Regions from separate parts of the Curtobacterium sp. MCBA15_012 genome, predicted to be linked through region 2. Evidence: riboswitches for the same ligand, from Rfam matches in the RefSeq annotation. Region 2 holds a riboswitch; the other holds the start of a gene.
What was found. A riboswitch is a leader RNA that binds a small molecule or an ion and turns the genes downstream of it on or off. The one in region 2 is predicted to bind thiamine pyrophosphate.
Positions count from the first base shown of each region.

Region 1 (4,405 bases), 290 kb from region 2:
GGCGAGCTCCGGTCGGTTCGGCGTCACGAGGTCGGCGAGGCCGAGCAGCGCGCGCACCGCGTCGGTGGCGTCCTCGTCGAGCAGCCGGTCGCCGCTCGTGGCCACCATCACCGGGTCGACGACGACCACCGGCGGCCGGTGCTCGCGGAGCCACGCGGTCACCTCGCGCACCACGGCCGCGGTGCCGAGCATCCCGACCTTCACGGCGTCGACCTCGACGTCGTCGGACACGGCGTCGAGCTGCTCCCGCAGGAACCGCACGTCGGGCACGTGCACCGACCGCACGCCGTGCGTGTTCTGCGCCACGAGCGCGGTCACCACGCCCATCCCGTAGCCGTCGTGCGCCGCGATCGCCTTGAGGTCGGCCTGCAGCCCGGCGCCGCCGGTCGGGTCGGTCCCCGCGATCGCCAGCACGCGCGGCACGACCGGACGCGGGTCCCCGCCCGCGACCGTCGGCCGGGTCACCGTCGGCCCCCGTCCGGCACGGCACCGGCCTGGAGGCGCGGATCGCCGCCCGCGGTCGGGTCCGGCTCCGTCCCGTGGACGGCTCCGACCCCGTCGCGGAGGTCGGCGACGCCGGCCCACGCCGCCAGGTACGCGACCGCCGCCGCGCCGGGGTCGGCCGCCGCGCAGATCCCGGACACCACGGCCACCCCGGCGACGCCGGCCGCGTGGAGCGCCGGGACGTCGTCGAGGCCCACGCCGCCGATCGCCACGCACGGCACGTCGGTGGCGGCCGCGATCCGCGCGACCCCCGCGTGGCCGAGCGGTGCCGGGTGGTCGGGCTTCGTCGAGGTGGGGTGCACGACCCCGACGCCGAGCAGGTCGACGGTGCCGCGGGGCAGCCGGTCGACGGCGGCCAGGTGCGCCGGCGTGTTCGCGGTGAGGCCGACGTGGGCGTCCGGGCCGAGGAGCGCCCGCGCGGCCGTCACGGGCAGGTCGGACTGTCCGAGGTGCACCCCGGCGACCCGGTGTCCGGCGACCCGGGCGGCGAGCGCGACGTCGAGGCGGTCGTCGACCACCACCGTGGCACGGTCGCCCACCGCGTCGGCGACGGCCGCGGTCAGCGCGAGCAGGTCCCGTGCCGAGGCCGTCTTGTCGCGCACCTGCACGGTCCGGACGCCGGCCTGTACCGCGGCGCGGACGACGCCGAGCACGCCGACGCCGTGCCGGTCGCAGAGCGCCCCGTCGGTGACCAGGTACACGCCGAGGTCGGCGGTCACGACCGGACGCCGTCCGTCGTGCCGGCACCGACCGGGGCGGCCGTGACCGTGACGCGGGCCTCGCGGACGACGTCGTCCGGGGTGAGCGCGGCCAGCCGGTCGAGGAAGAGCGGCTGGAACGTGCCCGGACCGCCGGCGTCCCGGGCGGCGAGCTCGGCCGCGACCGTGTGCACCACGGTGGCCGCGACGGCGGCCGCGCCGGGGTCGTCCGGGGCGACCGCGGTGAAGGCGGCGACGACGGCGCCGAGGGCGCACCCGCCGCCCGTGATCCGCGTGAGCAGTTCCGTGCCGTTCGCGACGCGCACCGTCCCGGTGCCGGGCGCGACCAGCAGGTCGACCGGACCCGACACGGCCAGCGCGCCCACGGTCCTCCCGTCCGACGCGGCGACGGCGGCCGCGAGCGCGTCGTCGGGGCCGACCGTGCTGTCCACGCCGCGCCCGCCGGCCGAGGCGCCGAGCACGGCGAGGACCTCGGAGGCGTTGCCGCGCAGCACCGTGGGACGGAGCGCGAGGAGCTCGCGGGCGAGCGCGGTGCGCACCGGGAGCGAGCCGACCGCGACCGGGTCGAGCACCCAGGGGGTGCCGGCGTCGACGGCGGCGGTGGCGGCCTCGACGGACGCGACCCGCGGCTCCGCGTGCGGCGTGCCCGTGTTCACGAGCAGGGCGTCCGCGACGCGGGCGAACGGCCCGGCCTCGGTCGGCACGTCGACCATCGCGGCCGAGGCGCCGAGCGCGAGCAGCACGTTCGCGGTCACGTTCTGCACCACCGTGTTCGTGATGCACTGCACGAGCGGTGCCCGGGCGCGGACGGCCTCGAGCAGTTCGGCGGTGCGGTGTGCCCAGGCAGGGGAGGGCGCAGCGTTCTCCATGGACGATCCCTTCGCGAGTACGAGCTCGAGCAGGTTCGACGGGTGTGATCTCAGCCGCCCGGTGGCGGCACCCCGTGTCTCGAGCGTCACCGTACACGAGCTCCGGGGCCCTGCGGGAGGGGCGTCGGCGAGCGTCCACCACCGGTCCGCCGCCCGGCCCGTGGTCCGGCCCGCCGCCCGGCCCGCGCTCGGTCCGCGCCCGGTCCTCCGGTCGGGGGACGGGCCGCGCGGTGACGTCCAGCGACCTCGCCGGACGGACCCGGGGGACCCTGTGCCAGGGTTGACGGGTGCAGCGCGCAACGCCTCCCGGACCGCCACCCGGCCCCCGCGACCCCGGGGACGCCTGGGCGGTCGGACCCGACGGCACCAAGGCCTGGGGCCGCTTCGGCGCCGCCGGGTTGCTCGTCGACGACGGCGCCGGACGGGTGCTCCTGCAGCACCGCGTCGAGTGGAGCCACCACGGCGGCACCTGGGGGATCCCGGGCGGCGCCCGCCACCAGGGCGAGGACCCCGTGCGCGCGGCGCTCCGCGAGTCCGCCGAGGAGGCCGGCGTGCCGGCCGACGGCGTCACCCTGCGGCACACGTCCGTGCTCGACCTGGGGTTCTGGACCTACACGACCGTCGTGGGGCGCGCCTCCCGGCCCTTCGAACCGGTGATCGCCGACCGCGAGAGCCTCGCGCTGTCCTGGGTGCCCGTCGACGAGGTCGACGACCTGCCGCTCCACCCCGGGTTCGGCGCCTCCTGGCCCGCGCTCCGTGCCGCGGTGCCGACCACCCCGCACGTCGTCGTCGACGCCGCGAACGTCGTCGGCAGCGTGCCGGACGGGTGGTGGCGCGACCGGGCGGGCGCGGCCGGACGGCTGCTCGACACCGTGACGGCGCTCGCCGCGGCCGGGTTGCCGGCGGCGTCGCTCGGGCTCGGGTTCACCCGGTGGTGGCCGCGGTGGACCGTGGTCCTCGAGGGCGAGGCCCGTGCCGCTGCCGACGCCGCGGGCGCGGTCGAGGTCGTGCGTGCCGAGGGGTCCGGGGACGACGCGATCGTGGCGGCCGCCGGAGCCGCCGTCGACGCGGGCGACGCGCCCGTCGTCGTGGTCACGGCGGACCGTGGCCTGCGGTCCCGCGTCGAGGCGCTCGGTGCCGAGGTGCGCGGCCCCGGGTGGTTCCGCGAGCAGGACCACGAGGGCGCTCCGACGACGCCCTGACCGCGATCGCGGGTGGGGGCAGCAGGGTGCTCCCGCGACGCCCTGACCGCGGATCGCGACCAGATCGCCCACCGGGGCCCCGTCGCCGGTACGCTGGCCCCCACGTCGACGGAGACGTGCCGACAGGAGGTCCACGATGGAACGCGTCACGAGAGCCGACGACCGTGTCCACCGTCCTGCGGGGCCGTGGACACCGACCGTGCACCACCTGCTCGCGCACCTGCACGAGCAGGGCTTCGTCGCCGCACCGGAACCGATCGCCCTCGGCGACGTCCTCGAGACGGTGACCTTCGTCCCGGGCACCGCGGGCAACTACCCGTGGACCGCGGAGATCGCGAGCGAGGCCGCGCTCGTCACCTCGGCCCGGCTGCTCCGGCAGTACCACGACGCCGCCGCCACGTACCCGCGCAGCGCAGCCGACGTCTGGTCGCAGGCCGAGCGGCTGCCGGTCGAGACGATCGTGCACGGCGACTTCGCCCCCTACAACTGCGTCTACGACGGCATCGCCGCGAGCGGCCTCATCGACTTCGACACCGCGCACCCCGGCCCGCGGGTCTGGGACGTCGCGAGCGCCGTCTACCGGTTCGCCCCCTTCACGACGGGCGTCGTCGAGGGGAGCACCGCACCGTCCCTGGGCGAGCGGCTCGCCCGTGCCGCGGAGTTCTGCCGCGCCTACGGCCTGGACGACCGGTCGCGCGGTGTCCTCGTCGACACGATGACGGCGTCCCTCGTCGCCCTCGTCACGACGATGGAGACCGAGGCCGCCGCCGGCAACCCGAAGTTCGTCAGCGACCTGGAACACGGGCACGCGGAGCTCTACCGCGCCGACGTGGCGTACCTCGAGGCGAACGCCGACGCGATCCGGGACGCCGTCACCGCGCCCTGACCGGCGGCAGGCGTCCAGCCGCCGTGCAGCCCGCACGCGGCCGGCTCCGACCCCGCCTCGGGTACTGTCGCAGGGCCATGACCGACAGCCCGGCCGACGCCACCCCCTACGAGGTCCTCGGCGTCCCCGCGACCGCCGACGACGACGACCTGCGCCGAGCCTACCGTCGCGCCGCCCGCGAGTCCCACCCCGACCTCGGCGGCGACCCCCGACGCTTCCGCCAGG
Region 1 is NZ_CP126267.1:1,404,779-1,409,183, forward strand. Features, by position in the region: gene thiD (bifunctional hydroxymethylpyrimidine kinase/phosphomethylpyrimidine kinase) at 1-465, opposite strand, end outside; gene thiE (thiamine phosphate synthase) at 462-1,223, opposite strand; gene thiM (hydroxyethylthiazole kinase) at 1,220-2,092, opposite strand; TPP riboswitch at 2,081-2,177, opposite strand; gene QOL15_RS06500 (NUDIX domain-containing protein) at 2,380-3,294, shown strand; gene QOL15_RS06505 (phosphotransferase enzyme family protein) at 3,431-4,180, shown strand; gene QOL15_RS06510 (DnaJ domain-containing protein) at 4,258-4,405, shown strand, end outside.
Region 1: another riboswitch for thiamine pyrophosphate. It lies ahead of thiM (hydroxyethylthiazole kinase); the one in region 2 lies ahead of QOL15_RS05105 (ECF transporter S component).

Region 2 (4,405 bases):
TCCGCCAGGTCGGTGGGGTCGGCCCGGACGAACAGCGCGACGGCGGGCAGCCCCACGGCGAGGACCCGGAGGGCGGTCGCGAGCGCGAGTCCGAGCGACCCGTCCGTGACGTGCGCGAAGCCGAGGTCGAACCACTCCCGCCCCGACGGCCGTCCGTACAGCGCGATGCTCAGGGCGGTCAGCGGCACGGCGGCCAGGAGCGGCGCGGTCCGCAGCAGCAGGGTCCGCCACGGCAGGCGGAGGAGCGGGAGCAGCAGGACCTCGAGCGCGAGGGCGACCGCCGCCGACACCACGTCGAGGCTGAGGACCAGGCACGTCCCGAGTGCGAGCACCCCGAGCAGCGACGCGACGGGCTGCACCCCGCGGATGCCGCGGGGTCGGACGGGAGGCGCGGCTCGCGTCCCGGACACCGGCTCGCCGCCGCCGGTGGTCGCCCCCACCGCCGTGCCCACCTCGTCCGCGGAACGGCCGGGAGCGCGCACGGGCGCAGCTGCGGACGCGGGTGCCTCGGCGGCACCGGCACCAGCACCGGCCACGCCCTCGGGCCCCGCCGTCCCGAGGCCGGCCGGTCGCAGCCCGTCCTCCCCGAGCACGACCTCGTCCGCGTCGAGCGCCCGGACGAGGTCACGGTCGTGCGTCACCGCCACGATCGCGGTCCCGGCGTCGGCGAGCGCACCGAGCCGGTCGACCACGGCCTGCCAGGTGGCCCGGTCCTGACCGGACGTCGGTTCGTCGAGCACGAGGACCGACGGCTCCGCGGCGAGCACCGTGCCGATCGCGAGGCGCCGCTGCTCACCACCCGAGAGCGTGAACGGGTTGGCGTCGGCGAGGTGCTGCAGCCCGAGGTCGTCGAGGACCCGCTGCACCCGCTCGTCGACGTCCGTCCGGCCGAGGGCTCGCGGACCGGTGGCGAGTTCCTCGCGGACCGTCCGGGCGACGAACTGGTGCTCGGGGTCCTGGAACACGGTGCCGATGCGTGCGGCGAGCTCGCGACTGGTCCACGCCGACGGAGCAGGTCCGACGGAGCCCTGCCCGGCGCCGTCGCCGCCCCGCAGCGTGTCGGTCGCGGCGAGCGACCCGGCGGCCGGCGGCAGCAGGCCCGCGAGCGTCAGCCCGAGCGTCGACTTGCCGACGCCGTTCGGGCCGGTGATCGCGAGGACTCGTCCGGCTCGGACCTCGAGGTCGATGCCCGTGCCGACCGGGTGGTGTCGGCCCCGTGCGGTGCCGAGGTCGCGCGCGACGAGCAGCGGCGCACCGAGGACACCCCCGGAGGCTCCCGCCCCGGACAGCCGGAGCACCGCGCCACCGGACCGCGCCGCACCACCCGACCGCGCCGATCCCCGCGCCGGCTCCGACCCGGGCACCCACACGCCGGCCGCGCCGAGCGCCGCACCGTGCTCGGCGAGCACCTCCGCGGGCGGCCCGTCGGCGACGACCCCGCCCTCGGGCTCGAGCAGCACGAGCCGGTCGACCAGGTCGAGCCACGTGCCGATCCGGTGTTCGACGACGAGCAGGGTGGCGCCGGTCTCGTCGAGCACGGCCCGGACCGCGTCGTGGACCTGGGCGACCCCCGCGGGATCGAGGTTGGCGCACGGCTCGTCGAGGACGAGGGCGCCCGGACGCATCGCCAGCACGCCGGCGAGGGCGAGCCGCTGCCGCTGCCCGCCGGACAGCGCGGTCGTCGAGCGGTCGAGCGGCAGGTCCAGTCCGACGACGTCGAGCGCGTGGCGTACCCGGCGCCAGGTCTCGTCGCGCGGGACACCGGTGTTCTCGCAGCCGAAGGCCACGTCGTCCCCGACCCGCGACATCACGGTGTGCGCCTCGGGGTCCTGCATGACGAGGCCGACACGCCCGCGCACCGATCCGGGCGGCCGGTCGTCGACGAGCACCGTGCCCTGCACCGCGGCTGCGGTGTCGTCGTCGGGGTCGGGTTCGTCGGGCAGCACGGCGGCGACCGCACGCAGCAGCGTCGACTTCCCCGCGCCGGACGGCCCGACGACGGCGACGCGCTCCCCCGGGCGGACCACCAGGTCGACGCCGCGCACGGCCCACCTGTCGCGCGCCGCGTAGCGCCAGCCCCAGTCACGGAACTCGATGCCGGCCGCGCCGCTCGACCCGGAGGGCGCACCCACGGCCTCGACGGCGCCGGCGTCCGCGGGCCCCGCCGCGGTGTGACCGGCGCCCGCGGACACGGTCGTCACGCTCGGGAGGCCGCGCTCGACCGCTTGGTGTGCTCGCGTCCCGCGGCGAACTGCGACAGCACCCCGGTGGCGGCGAGCGCCCGCACGACCAGCCACGACCCGGCACCGGCGATGACCGCGCCGGAGACGATGCCGCAGACGACGTAGACGACCTTGAAGCCGGCGTCCAGGCCCGGGTACCAGAGCACCGTGTCGTTCAGGCCCATCGCGAGGCCGGCTGCGGCGCCTGCGAGGACGACCACGGGCAGGCGGTAGGCGCGGTACAGGAACAGCGCGAGGACGAGTTCGGCGCCGAGGCCCTGGACGAGTCCGGCCTCGAGGGTGAGCCATCCCCACTGGGTGCCGAGCAGCGCCTCGACCGAGGCAGCGACGATCTCGGCGTACAGTGCGGCGCCGGGCTTCCGCACGATGATCGCGACGACCGGTCCGGCGAGCAACCAGACGCCGCCGAACAGCGACTGCGAGCCCGGCAGGACGAGCGCGCTCACGGTGCTGAGGGGCTCGTAGCCGAACTCCCAGAGCTTGAAGACGACGCCGATGGCGACCGCGAGGACGCTCGCGACGACGATGTCGACGACGCGCCAGCGCAGCGAGCGCCCGGTCGTCGTGGACGGTGCGGTGGACTGCATGGTTGCAGGCATGGTGCTGACTCCTCCCTGCGCCGGCATGATCCGGATCAGGTTCGACGGTCGGAGCGCCGTTCGCTCCCTCTCAGCCCGGTGGACCCGGACTCCCGTGTGTGTAGGCGTCAGTCTAGACGCGCGCCGGTCGCGCGCCGCGACCCGTGCGCAGACCGGTCGCGTCGGTCGCGTGACGCGACCACGGACGCAACGGGAGGCCCGTGGCGGCGTCGCCACGGGCCTCCCGTCCGTCATCGGGTCACTTCTTGAGTGCGCGCACCAGCTTCGCGAGCGCCTTGCCGGTCACCCAGATGGTCGGGATGCTCACCGCGAGCAGGGAGATGAGGTTCGGCTCGAACTGCAGGTCCTGTCCCGGGCGGCGGACGTACGCGCCCACCGGGATCGAGAGGCCACCGCCCCCGCCGCCTCCGTTGTCGCCGTCGCCGCCGGCACCGAAGCCGTACCAGCCGAGCGACACGGGGATGAGGGTCTGGTCGCCGACCTCGATCGGCTCGCCGTAGTTGGTGGAGACGCCGACCGGGCGCACCTTGTCCGCGATCTGGCTCACGATGTCAGTCATGCGCGCGAGGCTACTCGGCCGTTCCTCCACAGCCCGTGGCCCGCGCGCTGCTGTCCACTGCGGGGCCTCGTCTGCGGACGCGGGCAGGTCACGCCGATATGTTGGCGGGACCCACCACTGGAGGACCGTTTGCACACCTGGCCCGGCAACCCGTACCCACTCGGCGCGACCTACGACGGCAGCGGCACCAACTTCGCCCTGTTCAGCGAGGTGGCAGAGCGGGTCGAGCTCTGCCTGTTCGACGCCGCGGGGCACGAGGAACGCGTCGACCTGGTCGAGGTGGACGCGTACGTCTGGCACGCCTACCTGCCGAACATCGCCCCGGGACAGGAGTACGGCTTCCGTGTGCACGCGCCGTACGACCCCGAGAGCGGGGTCCGGGGCAACCCGTCGAAGCTCCTGCTCGACCCGTACGCCAAGGCGACGAGCGGCGAGATCGACTGGGACCAGTCGCTCTTCTCGTACACGTTCGGCGACCCCGACTCCACGAACGACGACGACTCCGCCTCGCACATGATGAAGGGCGTCGTCATCAACCCCTTCTTCGACTGGCAGGGCGACCGGGCACCCGGGATCCCCTACGGCGAGACGGTCATCTACGAAGCGCACGTCAAGGGCCTCACCGAGACCCACCCCGACGTGCCCGAGGAACAGCGCGGAACGTACGCGGGCGTGGCGCACCCGGCGGTCATCGAGCACCTCAAGCGCCTCGGCGTCACCACGCTCGAGCTCATGCCCGTGCACCAGTTCGTGAACGACTCGACCCTGCAGGAGAAGGGGCTGTCGAACTACTGGGGCTACAACACCATCGGGTTCTTCGCCCCGCACTCGCACTACTCGGCCTCGGGCGACCAGGGCCAGCAGGTGCAGGAGTTCAAGGCGATGGTGCGCGAGCTGCACCGCGCCGGCATCGAGGTCGTGCTCGACGTCGTCTACAACCACACCGCCGAGGGCAACCACCTCGGCCCGACGCTGTCGTTCCGCGGCATCGACAACGCCGCGTA
Region 2 is NZ_CP126267.1:1,114,464-1,118,868, reverse strand. Features, by position in the region: gene QOL15_RS05110 (ATP-binding cassette domain-containing protein) at 1-2,192, opposite strand, end outside; gene QOL15_RS05105 (ECF transporter S component) at 2,198-2,842, opposite strand; TPP riboswitch at 2,837-2,948, opposite strand; gene QOL15_RS05100 (hypothetical protein) at 3,081-3,401, opposite strand; gene glgX (glycogen debranching protein GlgX) at 3,531-4,405, shown strand, end outside.